Regions from separate parts of the Roseovarius halophilus (ex Wu et al. 2025) genome, predicted to be linked through region 1. Evidence: riboswitches for the same ligand, from Rfam matches in the RefSeq annotation. Region 1 holds a riboswitch; the other holds the start of a gene.
The links. A riboswitch is a leader RNA that binds a small molecule or an ion and turns the genes downstream of it on or off. The one in region 1 is predicted to bind S-adenosylmethionine.
Positions count from the first base shown of each region.

Region 1 (4,245 bases):
CTGCTCATCACCGCCGACATGGGGGTGGACACGGCGCTTCGCGTGACGGCGAACATGGCGGAGGGGCGCATGGGCAAGCGGCTCTCGACCCAAGAGATCAAGGAGCTTCTTTCGCGCGAGATCGCGCGGATCATGGAACCTGTGGCGCGCCCGCTACCGATCTATCCCAAGCGGCCGCAGGTGGTGCTGGTGGTGGGCGTCAACGGGTCGGGCAAGACCACGACCATCGGCAAGCTGGCCAGCCAGTTCAAGGCGGCGGGCAAACAGGTGGTGATCGCGGCCGGTGACACGTTTCGCGCCGCCGCCGTGGAGCAGCTGCAAATCTGGGGCGACCGGGCCGGCGTGCCTGTCCTGACCGCGCCCGAGGGGTCGGACCCGGCGAGCCTTGCCTTCGACTCCATGGAAAAGGCGCAGCGCGACGGGGCGGACCTGTTGATGATCGACACGGCCGGGCGGCTGCAGAACCGGCAGGACCTGATGGAGGAACTGGCCAAGATCGTGCGCGTGATCCGCAAGAAGGATGAAACAGCACCGCACAACACGTTGCTCGTGCTCGACGCGACGACCGGGCAGAACGCGCTGAGCCAGGTCGAGACGTTCCAGAAACTGGCCGATGTGTCGGGGCTGGTGATGACCAAGCTGGACGGCACGGCCAAGGGCGGTGTTCTGGTGGCGCTGGCCGATCGGTTCGGCCTGCCGATCCACGCCATCGGCGTGGGCGAGCAGATCGATGACCTGGCCCCGTTCGACCCCGAGGAATTCTCTGCCGCGCTGACCGGGCTTGCCGCCGGATGATGCCCGTTACCGTGTCGTCCGGGGGCGGCAAGCGGGCTTGCCACGCGGCCCCGGGTGGCCCATGAGCGATTGGCTGATCTCGCTGGAGGGCACCGAGGCGGGGCATCGGCTGGCTCTCGGGCTGGCATTGCTCGCGGCGTTGCTGCACGCGGCGTTCGGGGCGCTTCAGAAGGGGCGGTACGACCCGTGGCTGAGCCGGGGCGCGATAGATGCGAGTTACGCGCTGATGGCCGCGCCCTTCGCGCTATTCGTCGTGCCGTGGCCGGGGGCACACATGTGGCCCATTTTCGTCGGCGTCTTCGTGATCCATCTGGGCTACAAGATCCTGCAGGCGATGGCCTATACCAAGGGCGCCTACACGGTCGTCTACCCGGTGGTGCGCGGGACAGGGCCGCTTTTCACGGTGATCGGTGCCTACTTGCTGTTCGGGGAAGTGTTCACCGTCACGCAGTGGCTGGGCGTGGGCGTGCTGCTGGCCGGGATTTACGGGCTGGCCGTCTATAACCTGCGCACCATCACGCTGGACCGCGAGACGATGCCGCTGGCGCTCGGGCTGGCGGTGGTGACCGGGCTGTTCGTGGCGCTTTACACAACCTATGACGCCTACGGGATCCGGGCCGCCGTTGATCCCTTCACCTTTCTGGCGTGGTTCTTCCTGATCGACGGGCTGGCGTTGCCGCCTTTCGCGTGGCTGCGCTGGCGCAACCTGCCTGTCCGGCCCGCGCCCGGGCCGTTGATGCTGCGCGGGCTTGCCGGGGGGCTTGTGGCCTTCGGCTCGTTCGGGGCCGTGATGATGGCGACGCGGCTGGACAAGGTGGGCGAGGCGGCGGTGCTGCGCGAAACCTCGACCGTGTTCGCGGCGCTTATCGGGTGGTTGGTTCTGCGCGAGACGGTGGGACCGCGTCGGATTGCGTTGATGGCTTTGATCGCCGCCGGCGCCGTGATAGTTGAGGCTGGCGGATGAGGAAGGAAAACGATGCGTGACAAACAGGTGAAACCCGCCGTGAAGACGGCGCTGGAACTGGGGCCGGTGATTGCCTTTTTCGTGGCCTACCTGCTTTTGAAGGACCGGGTCTTCTCCATCGGGGGCACGGGCTATGACGGTTTCATCGTGGTCACGGCGGGCTTCATCCCGGTGTTCCTTGTTTCGATCGGGATCCTCTGGCGCCTGACCGGGCATCTTTCGCGGATGCAGGTGCTGACGGCGGTGCTGATCGTGATCTTCGGCGGTCTCAGCGTCTGGTTCAACGATCCGCGTTTCTTCAAGATGAAGCCGACGATCATCTACCTGATTTTCGGCGGCTTGCTTGGTTTTGGCCTGCTGCGGGGCCGATCCTACCTGCAATATGTCATGGAAGGCCTTATGCCGCTCAGTGACGAAGGATGGATGATCCTGACACGGCGCCTTACGCTGTTCTTTCTCGGGCTGGCGGTGCTCAACGAGGTGATCTGGCGCACCCAGAGCGAGGAGGCATGGGTCTATTTCAAGACCTTCGGCCTGACGGCGGCGATCTTTCTTTTCTTCATGACGCAGGGCCGGCTTTTCCGCGATTACAGCACGCAGGAAAGCGACGGGGACTGATCGACCCGTCGCCGGCGGCCGGGCCGTTGACCCTTGCCGGGGCAGCCAACGGTCGGGCTGCGCACCGGTGTTGACCCGCGCGCTTTCTTGGGGCAAGACTGATGGCGTGGCGATTTGTTCCCGATTGCGGGCCACGTTAAACAAGACCGCTAAAGTGGCAAGGTTCGAAAGCCCCCTTTCGCTTGGCCGCGTCGGGGGTTTTTTCATGGGCCTCGGGGCCCGGAGGACTGGCATGACACAGGATTGGAACGCGCGCACGAAACTGGTGCATGGCGGCAGCCGTCGCAGCCAATGGGGCGAGGTCAGCGAAGCGATCTACCTCACCCAGGGGTTCGTCTATGACAGCGCGGAGGCCGCTCAGGCACGATTCCTCGGGGCAGGGCCGGACGAGTTCATCTATGCCCGCTACGGCAACCCCACGGTCGCCATGTTCGAGGACCGCATCGCCGGGCTCGAAGGCGCGGAGGACGCGTTTGCCACCGCCAGCGGCATGGCGGCGGTGAGCGGCGCGCTGACGTCGATGCTGAAAGCCGGCGACCACGTGGTCAGCGCCCGCGCGCTCTTCGGGTCCTGCCTGTATGTCCTCGAGGAAGTACTGACCCGTTTCGGGGTCGAGGTCACCTTCGTCGACGGCACCGACCTGGCGGCCTGGCAAGAGGCGGTGCGCGCGGATACGCGGGCCGTGTTCTTCGAAACCGTGGCCAATCCGACGCTGGAGGTGGTGGACGTGGGCGCGGTGGCCGAGATTGCCCATGCCGTCGGGGCTACCGTGATCGTGGACAATGTTTTCGCCACGCCGGTGTTTTCGCGGGCAATATCGCTGGGCGCTGATGTCGTGGTGTATTCGGCCACCAAGCATATCGACGGGCAGGGCCGGACGCTGGGCGGTGTGATACTGGGCCGTACGGAGTTCATCCGCAAGACGGTGGAACCCTACATGAAACACACCGGCGGCTCGATGTCGCCGTTCACGGCGTGGGTGATGCTCAAGGGGCTGGAAACGCTCGACCTGCGGGTGCGGGCGCAGACAGACGGCGCCGAAACAATCGCCAAGGCATTGGACGGCCACGAAAAACTGGACCGGGTGATTTACCCGGGCCTGCCGGGGCATCCGCAGAATGCGCTGGTCCAGCGGCAAATGCGCCGGGGCGGTACCGTCATCGCGCTGGATATCAAGGGCGGGCAGGCGGCGGCGTTCCGGTTCCTGAACGCGCTGAAGATCGTGCTGATTTCCAACAATCTGGGCGATGCCAAATCGATCATCACGCACCCGGCGACAACGACGCATCAGCGCTTGCCGGAGGAGACGAAGGACGCGCTCGGCATCACGCCGGGATTGGTGCGGTTGAGCGTGGGGATCGAGGACCCGGCGGATCTGCTGGCGGACCTGACCCGGGCGCTGGACGCGGTCTGACCCCGCAAGGCGCCCGCGGCATCGCGTCGGCAACGCATCGGTATCGCGCAGGTGGCCCGGACGCCGCCGGCAGGTGAGCGCTTTCACTCGGTTTGATACCTGCGGAAAATTTTTGTGTTTGTTTTCAGTGTCTTGCGATAGGGCGATTTCAATGGGTTTGATACTTTTTGGCGGGAAATGGGCGATTTCGCCTTTGTGGCGGCGCATTGGCGCAGAAAAAATCCAATGTTTTCAATAGGGGGCGTTTAGAAGGTGTGGGGTAAAAAGCCCACATCCTACAGCTTCCACTCGTTGGAAAAGAACAGCTTTTTGACGCCGTCAAGTGAGCGCTGTTCCGAGACATACTCGTGCAGCACGATATAGTAGGCTGCATTGATATCGTGACCTGTCTCATTGGCAAAGCCAACGATTTCTTCTTGGCTCCTGTGCATTAAAGCGTTTCGAGATTAGTTTG
Region 1 covers NZ_JBKOTX010000310.1:77-4,321, reverse strand. The annotation lists gene ftsY (signal recognition particle-docking protein FtsY) at 1-795, shown strand, start outside; gene ACH107_RS30260 (EamA family transporter) at 857-1,759, shown strand; gene ACH107_RS30255 (inner membrane-spanning protein YciB) at 1,772-2,377, shown strand; SAM riboswitch at 2,474-2,551, shown strand; gene metZ (O-succinylhomoserine sulfhydrylase) at 2,610-3,791, shown strand.

Region 2 (8,955 bases), on a different contig from region 1:
ACAGGGCGCCCAACATGCTTTATGATGCGCTTTTCGCGCCGCATATGGACAGCACCGCGCCCCTGCTTTCCTGGCAGGGACGCCGGATCGGCCATGCCAAGTTCCTGCGGCTGGCAGCGCGGGCCGCAAATGCCTATGCCGCCGCCGGTCTGGGCGCGGGCGACGTTGTGGTGGTGCAGGTCGGCAAGTCACCCACGGCGCTGGCGCTTTGTGCTGGGGCGGTGCAGGCCGGGGTCGTCTACCTGCCGCTGAACCCTGCCCATGGCCCCGCAGAGGTCGACCAGGTCCGCGCGGCCAGTGGCGCGGCGCTGCTGATCTGCGATCCGGCCTCGGAACCGGCGCTGGCGGGGGACTGCCCGATCCTGACCTTGTCCGCGCAGGGCGCGGGCGGATCGTTCCTGGACCTCATGGCGGGGCAGGAGGACGTGGCCCCGGTCGCGGCGCGCGGGCCCGAGGATGCGGCCGCCCTGTGCGTCACCGCCGGCGTGCCCCATGTGGTGACCCACCGCGCCGAGTTGGCCCGGGCGCGCGGGCTGGCCGACCTTTGGATGCCGCCTGGCCCGTGACCTGACCGGCGACATGGAACGCAAACCGGCGCGGTCAGTCCTCGTCGATCGGCGCGATCAGCTCAGGCCCGCTGGCGCGATTGGAATTCACGGCGCGGCTGACCCGGTGAAAGTCAAGCACGTCCTCGCCCGGGGCCTGCATCAGCCTCGCGGCCCCCTTGCCCGCCTCGCCCAGCCAGAGCGGCAAGTCCGCGGCCTCCAGGATCACCGGGATGCGGTGGTGGATTTTGGACATGGCGTCATTCGCCCCGGTGGTCACGATAGCGCAGGTCGTCCACACCGCGCCGTCTTTTTCCCAATCCTGCCAGATGCCGGCAAAGGCCAGCGGCGCGCCGTCGCGGCGAGTGATGTACCAGGGCAGCCGGGTGCCGTCTTCAAGGCGGGTCCATTCGTAAAAGCCGCTGGCCGGGACAAGGCAGCGCCGGTCCCGGCAGGCGGCGCGAAAGGCGGGTTTCTCGGCGATGGTCTCGGCGCGGGCGTTGATCAGCAGCGGGCCATCACTCAGCGCCTTGTACCAATGCGGCACAAAGCCCCAGCGCATGGGCCGCAGGTGCCACGTGCCCGCGTCGCTGGTCACGGTTGCGATCTGCGTGGTGGGGCAGACATTGTAATCGGGCACCGCCGGAAGGTCATTGGCCGGGGTGGCGTCGAAGACCTGAGCCATCGCCGCGTGGGGCAGGGTCAGGGCCATGCGTCCGCACATCGTGCTTACCCTTTCTTGCCGACGTGCGGCACCGCGCCGGTGCGGCGCCCCGCCAGATCGAACCGGGGAGGGTGCATCAGGCCCTCCAGAAACGGGGCAGCAAGACCACGATCACCGAGACGATCTCAAGACGCCCCAGGTACATGCCGAAGATCATCTGCCATTTTGCCGCCTCGGGCAATCTTTCCAGCGACCCCGAGTCGGTGATGATCGACCCGAAGGCGGGACCGACGTTGAAGATCGCCGTCCAGGCCGCGGTGACCGACGACAGAAACGACAGCCCCGTCATGGACAGGCCGACAATCAACAGGAAGAATGTCACCATGAAGACGGTGAACATGAGGATGACGGAATCGAGGACATTCGTCTCGACCGGCTGCCCGCCGTAGGAGATGCGCGCGACGCGGTTGGGCGAGTGGACCTTGCGGATGCTCACCAGCAGGCTGCGCAGCAGGATCTGATAGCGGAACACCTTGATCGAGCACCCGGTCGAGCCTGTGCAGCCGCCGATGGCGCCGACCATGAACAGCACCATGAAGGCAAACGGCCCCCACGTCGTGACGTCGCCGGTGCCGTAGCCCGTGCCGGAAAAGAAGGATACGATGTTGACCAGGCTGAACCGCAGCACTTCCTCGAAGGGTGTGTCCTCGCGCAGGGCGCGGTAGATCACCACCAGGGCCGTGGCATAGGCCAGCCAGATCAGATAGGTGCGAATTTGCGGATCGCGCAGGATCGGGCCGGGCTGGCCGATGGCCAGCTGGAACATCCGGATGAACGGGATGCTGGCCAGGATCATGAAGATCACCGAGGCATATTGCACCGCCGGAGGAAAGCCGCCGATGGACTTGTCGGTGGTGGAAAAACCGCCGGTCGAGACCGTCGTCAGGGCATGGGCGACGGCATCGAAGATGGACATGCCCAGCACCACATAGGCGATGACCGCGGCGATGGTCAGCACCAGGTAGACATTGATAAGCCCCACCGAGATGTCGATGGCCCGCGGCAGCGCCTTTCCCAGCGTGTCGAACCCCTCGCTCTGGAAGAACTGCATCCCGCCAACGCGCATGACGGGCAGGAAGATCATCGCCACCACGACGATACCGACCCCGCCCAGCCATTGCAGGATGGCGCGCCACAACAGGATTCCATATCCCCGGTCATCTAGGCCACTGATGACGGTCGACCCGGTTGTGGTCATGCCGGACATGGACTCGAAGAAGGCATCGGTCAGCGACAGTTCGGTTTCGCCCAGGATGAAGGGAAGCGTCCCGAAAAGCGGCAGCACGAACCATGTGCCCGATGCCAGCAGGAAGGCATCGCGCACGGTCAGCCGGTCGGACAGACCGTTCCGGCAGGCCATCGCGATCATGCCGCCGATGGCGATGGTCAGCAGCCCGGATTCCAGAAAGGCCAGCGGCGCACCCGTGCCGCCGACGAGATCGGCGAGCAGCGGCGCCAGCATCGTGACACCCAGCGCCGCCACGAGAAGGCCGATGACATATCCCACGGGGCGCAGGTCCAACATGGGCGAAAGCGTTGGCCCGCCGTGTCGAAATAGTCAAGCGCCCGCGCGGCGCGCGCGTGGTCAGCGCGCGTGGATCAGGGTGGAAAACAGCTTGGGGTCCAGGCTCTCGGCCTCGAAGGTCGGGCCTTCGGTCAGCACGCTGACCGCATCGTGCGAATGCAGGGATTCCTGGTGGCTGGCGATCACGCGGAAATCACCGATGCGCGCATCCCCTTGGAGCGCCTCGGAAAACAGCCGCGCGGCATCCTCGACGAAGATCGGATTGGCGGCGTTGAGCTCGGCAAAGGCCTGTTCGTCCTCGCGCTTGACCATGACCTGGGTCTCGGTGGGCACCGCGCTGCGGCACAGTTCGATCAGGTCCTCGAACCACAGGCAGGGGGCATCGGCGTCCACCTCGACCGAGACGCGCGCGACCGACCTTTGGGAATGCGGCGTGGCCAGCTGGCCGCGATACTGCCGGGCGTGTTCGGACAGCTCCAGCGAACAGGGACAGGTCGAGGAATAGACATAGTCGAGGTGCATCATCCGGCGGCGCAGGCCATCGGTCTCCACCACCTCGAGCGCGATGTCGTAATACTGATAGCCCGACAGGCCCGAGCGCAGCGAACCGACCTTCACAGGGAAGGAAAAGCGCATCTCGATGCGGGCGTCGAAGCTTTCGAGATCGGACTTGTAGGCGTCCAGGGCCCGTTCGACCACCTCGAAGGAAAAGGTCTCCTCGGCATGCTCGTAGAAGGTTCGCATGATGCGGGACATGTTGATGCCCTTTTTTTCGGCCTCCAGGCTGACGGTTCCGGTGACGCTGGTCTCGAGCGTCAGATCGCCGTTGTCGCGGGTGTGAAAGCGGATCGGCAGTCGGAAATTCGAGATGCCGACATGCTGGATCGCCCGGCGGGCGCCACGGATAATGCTGGCCGGGCCGTTCTGAAGATCGGGCATGCTGGCCTTGTAGGCCTCGTCCACGCGGAATTCCTGCGGGTAGGCACGGGCCAGGGCCGGGTAGTTCGACACCTCGCCCCCGGGGATCAGGCGCGACACGAGGGGATCGAGGTCGGCCGCCTCGGCGTCGCTGGCCCCTTCGGCCCAGCGGCGCAGCAGCGCCAGCGCCTCGGCTGCGTCCTCGCGGGTCAACTCGCGGGTCAGGTCCTTGGAATGCAGGTTCATGTCGGCCTCTTCAGATGCACGCGCTTTCCCTTAACATGGGACGAACACGCTGACTTTCCAGATAGTGCCTTTACAATACGGGTTTGCGACACGACCGGATCAACAAGGCGACCTACGCTGCCCGGATGATCCGACGGCACCTCTCCCGGGTCAAGCGCCGTCGACGGCGCTTGCGGAGACGCGGCGTCTACCGGGCGGTTGCCAGACTGCCCGGCCAAGGATTGTCGAAAATCCTTGCTCCGGCCTCGGCCGCGCGGCCTTTTTCGCCCAGGCTGGCGGCCAATGGTTTTCGCATCTCGAACCGGTCCAGCACCACGCCCGCCCGGGTCACCGGGTCGGGGGCAACCACCTGCCACCCCTGGCGGGCAAAGAAGGATCGCGCCATCAGGCTGGCGCGGGTTGTCAGCAGCGGCAGCCGCCGCGCCCGGGCCCGGCTTTCCAGCACCGCAAGGAGTTGATCGGCGACACCCTGCCCGCGCTGCGCGGGCAGCACGAAGGCCATGTCCAGATACCCGCCAGCGTCCATCGCCATGAATCCGGTGATCCCCGCGGCCTCGGCCACGACGGTTTCCAGCCCCTCCAGCCGCGCAGCGAAGTCATGCGCTGACGGCGGCTCGGGCGCCCAGGCGGCGCGGGCCGCCTCGGGATAGGGGCTGGAGCCCTCGCGCACGGCGCGCCAGAAAACCTCGGCCAGAGCCGCCGCTTCCTCGAGTCGGGCATCGCGAATCCACATCAGGCAAGCTCCAGCGCCGCTGTCAGATCGGCGATCAGATCAGCTGGGTCCTCCAGCCCGATGGAGAGCCGCAGCAGCCCGTCGCTTATGCCCAGCGCCTCTTTCTGATCCTGCGGCAGACGCTTATGCGTGGTGGTCGCGGGATGGGTGGCGATGGACTTGGCATCGGCGAAATTGTTCGAGATCGTCACAAGCTCCAGCGCGTTGAGCACCCGGAAGGCCGCCGCCTTGCCGCCCCGGACCTCGAAGGCCAGCACGGTGCCGCCCGCCGCAGTGAGCGCCCGGGCCAAGTCGTATTGCGGGTGCGCCGCATGGGTCGGGTAGCGCAGCCAAGCGACGGCCGGATGCTGCGCCAGCGCCTCGGCCACCCGCGCCGCGCCTTCGGCCTGCGCCCGCACCCGCAGGTCCAGGGTTTCCAGCGCCTTGAGATGGGTCCAGGCGGTGAAGGGGTTCATCGCGCCGCCGGTGTGCTTCATGTAGGTCTCGATGGGCCCCCGGATCAGGTCGCGGCTGCCGCAGATCACGCCGCCCAGCATGCGCCCCTGCCCGTCCACGTGCTTGGTGGTCGAGACAATGGCGATATCGGCGCCGCAGTCGAGCGCATAGGAATGGATCGGCGTCGCCATGGCATCGTCGGCGACGACCAGCGCACCCTGCGCATGGGCCAGGCGCACGATCTCGGGCATGTCCACGACCTCGAGCGTGGGGTTCGAGATGCTCTCGAAGAAGACCAGCCGCGTGTCAGGGCGGATCGCCGCAGCCCAGGCAGCATTGTCCGTGCCATCGACCAGCGTCACCTCGACGCCGAAGCGGGCCAGGATATCCTCGAGCACATAGAGACAGGACCCGAAGAGCGCGCGCGACGACACGACATGATCGCCGGCCTTCAACAGGGCGGTCAGCGCGCCACTGACGGCAGCCATGCCGCTGGTGCAGGCGAAGGCGTCCTCATAGCCCAGCATGTCGGCGATACGGTCCTCGAACATGCGCATCGTGGGATTGCCGTAGCGGGCATAGATGAACTCATCCGCGCCCGCCTGCTGAAACCGGGCCTCGGCGGCCTCGGCGCTGTCGTAGACGAAGCCCTGAGTGAGAAAGAGCGCCTCGCTCACCTCGCCATACTGGCTGCGCCGCGTGCCGGAATGGACGGCCCTCGTGCGCCGCGTCCACTTGTCCATTTCGCCCTCCTTCAGGCATGAAAAAACCCCGATACCGGTCAAAGGCATCGGGGCAAGCATCCCATCGACCCTTTTAGCGGCATCTTTAAAGTGGCCCGCAATCCGGTAACAAATCGCCACTAAACGTCGGGATAGGCCAAGCCCGCCCCGGCGTCAATCCCGCCCGCATCTGTCACGGAAACATCATGGGTCTGTCACGCCTCTGTAGCGGTAACCCCGCACATGGACCCAAGATGTTGAGGGCAGCCGATGACACTTCTGGCAGTCAACATGGGCCGACACCCCGACGAGGCAGCACTCGCCACGGCGCTGGCGGCCCTGCCCGAGGCGGCCCCGGTGGTGATCATGCTGCATGGCTTTCGGTTCTCACCCGATCATCCCGACAGATGTCCGCACCGCCACATCCTGTCGCTTGAGCCGCGGCGCGACTGCTGGAAGGCCGTCAGCTGGCCGCGGCACCTGGGGCTCAAGGGCGGGGCCGGGCTCGCCATCGCCTATGGTTGGCCCGCCCGAGGCCACATCTGGGAGGCGCTGGCTTGGGCCGAGCGCGCCGCGACCGACCTGGCAGGTCTCATCACGACGATCCGGCGGCTGGCCCCGCAGCGGCCGCTGCACCTGATCGGCCATTCCCTGGGCGCCCGGGTGGCACTGCTGGCACTGCGCGGCCTGCCCGGCGGCGCGGTGGACCGGTTGATCCTGATCTCGGCGGCGCTGTTCCGGGGCGAGACGCAGGCCGTTCTGGCCGCCTCGCCCGCCGCCGCGGGTGCCGAATTCGTCAATGTCACCGGGCGCGAGAACCTGCTGTTCGATGCCTTGCTGCGGCTCGCCGCGCCCCTGGGCGGGCGCACCGTGGCCGCCGGACTCAGTGCGCCCAACTGGCTTGACGTGGCGCTGGACCGGCCCGCGACGCTGGCAGCCCTGGCGCGCATGGGCCATCGCATCGCGCCGCCCAAGGTGCCGGTCTGCCACTGGTCGGGCTACCTGCGGCCCGGGGTCTTCCGCTTTTACCGGGCGCTGCTGATGCAGCCCCACCGCACACCCCTTCCCGCACTGCGCGGGATGCTGACGCCCCCGCCGCGGCCTCGTCCGGTTCCGCGGCCTGGGCTGACGCGGGCGCGGGGCGATCAGCACTCGCCCTTCTCCTCGATCAGGTAGCGTTGCAGCCCGACGATCTGGGACCAGAGAAAGAGGAACAGCACGATCGGGAAGCCGAAGGTCTCGATCGTGACCCATGTGGTGTCGGACATGGTGCGCCATATCACTTCGTTGACCACGGCCATCGCGATGAAAAGCCCGCAGAGCCGCCGCGTCAGGATCATCCAGCCATCGTGTTCCATGGGCAGGAATTCCCCCATGACGAACTCCAGGTAGCTGCGCCCGCGCAACAGCCCGATGCCCAGCAAGGCCGCGAAGGTGCCATAGACGATCGAGGTTTTCATCTTGAAGAAGCGTTCGTCGTTGAACCAGGCCGTCAGCGCCCCGAAGAAAATCACCATGACGGCGGTGAAGATCTGCATCCGGCTGAGCTTGCCCGTCAGGTGCCACAGCACCGCCATGGCCACCAGCAGGATCGGCACGAAGGCCACCGTGGCGACGATGAACCCGGAATACTCTGTCCCGCCATAGGTAAAGCTGTCGTCCTTGATGCGCAGATACAGCAGGAAGAAGGCCAGCGTCGGGCCCAGTTCCAGCAGCTGTTTCACCCAGGGTTTGATCTGTTTCTCTGCCATGGGTCCCTCTTATCCTGCGAATTCCACGATGACAGCCCCCAAAGCGATCAATCCCATCAGGAACAGGCGCCGCGGGCCGACTGTCTCGCCCAGGATGAACCAGCCGATCAGCGCGGCCCAGACCGTCGAGGTTTCGCGCAGGACCGCCGCCTCGCCCACCTTGTCGAGCCGCGTGGCCAGCATGACCCCGCCGAAGCTGACCCAGGCGATGGCCGCCCCGGCAAAGCCCCGCCACAGCAACGACCCGACCCCGCCCGGGGCGCCAAGCCTGCGATACCGCACCCAGGCCAGGACCGGGAAATCCAGCGCAGTGATGAAGAAGAACCAGGCCAAAAAGGTGAACGGGTCCGGCGATTGCCGGATGCCCCAGGCGTCATAGACGGTGTAGAAGGCCACCAGCAGGCCACCCAGCAGCGCCCAGACCAGCCCGCGGCGCGCGCCCGCCGGGTCCACAGCATCGGCGGCCATGTTGCGCAGCGCCAGCAACGCCATGCCCCCCGACAGACAGGCCACGCCCGCCCATTGCAGCGGAGTGAAAAGCTCTCCGAACAGCAGGCTGGCCGCGAAGACCGTCACCAGCGGCCCGGTGCCCCGGATCACCGGGTAGACCACCGTATAGGCGGCCCGCTCGTAGGCCAGCGCCACGGCCAGCTTGTACAGGAAATGCACGCCAAGTGCCCCGGCTAGGATGGCGAAGGTCTGCGGCGTGGGCCAGGGCACCAGGAACAGCGCCACGGGGGCCGAGATCACCACCAGCCAGCCGTCGATGGCCCCGCGCATCAGCCAGGGGTCGTGGCGGCCTTTCTGCAAGGCACCAAAGCCCGCATGCGCCAGCGCCGATACAAGCGCCAGCAGCGAGGCCCAGAGCGCCCCCTGCGGCGTTCCGGCGATGGAGAGGATCCAGTCGCTCACGCTGCTCGGGTCGGATCCGGCGCGTCTGCCGCCTTGGCCCGCGCCGCAGGGGCCTGTCGCCTCACCGCTCCAGCCCCGTGAGGGCGGCGGCGAAATCCTCGGGATCGAAGGGGGCAAGGTCGTCGATCTGTTCGCCCACGCCGATGGCATGGATCGGCAGGCCGAACTGGTCGGCCAGGGCCACCAGAACGCCGCCCTTGGCGGTGCCGTCCAGCTTGGTCATCACAAGGCCCGAGACATCGGCCAGCTGCTGGAAGGTCTTGACCTGCGACAGGGCATTCTGGCCCGTCGTCGCATCCAGCACCAGCAGGGTGTTGTGCGGGGCGTCGGGGTCCTTCTTGCGGATCACCCGGACGATCTTGGCCAGCTCTTCCATCAGGTCGGCACGGTTCTGCAGACGCCCGGCGGTGTCGATCATCAGCAGGTCTGCGCCGTCTTTCTGGG
Region 2 covers NZ_JBKOTX010000193.1:868-9,822, reverse strand. The annotation lists gene ACH107_RS26150 (AMP-binding protein) at 1-566, shown strand, start outside; gene ACH107_RS26145 (SOS response-associated peptidase) at 601-1,269, opposite strand; gene ACH107_RS26140 (TrkH family potassium uptake protein) at 1,346-2,794, opposite strand; gene folE2 (GTP cyclohydrolase FolE2) at 2,855-3,958, opposite strand; gene ACH107_RS26130 (GNAT family N-acetyltransferase) at 4,146-4,691, opposite strand; gene ACH107_RS26125 (aminotransferase class V-fold PLP-dependent enzyme) at 4,691-5,869, opposite strand; SAM riboswitch at 5,922-5,999, opposite strand; gene ACH107_RS26120 (serine aminopeptidase domain-containing protein) at 6,119-7,024, shown strand; gene ACH107_RS26115 (inner membrane-spanning protein YciB) at 6,994-7,599, opposite strand; gene ACH107_RS26110 (EamA family transporter) at 7,609-8,511, opposite strand; gene ftsY (signal recognition particle-docking protein FtsY) at 8,573-8,955, opposite strand, start outside.
Region 2: linked by a shared signal. The riboswitch ahead of ACH107_RS26125 (aminotransferase class V-fold PLP-dependent enzyme) and the one ahead of metZ (O-succinylhomoserine sulfhydrylase) in region 1 are both predicted to bind S-adenosylmethionine.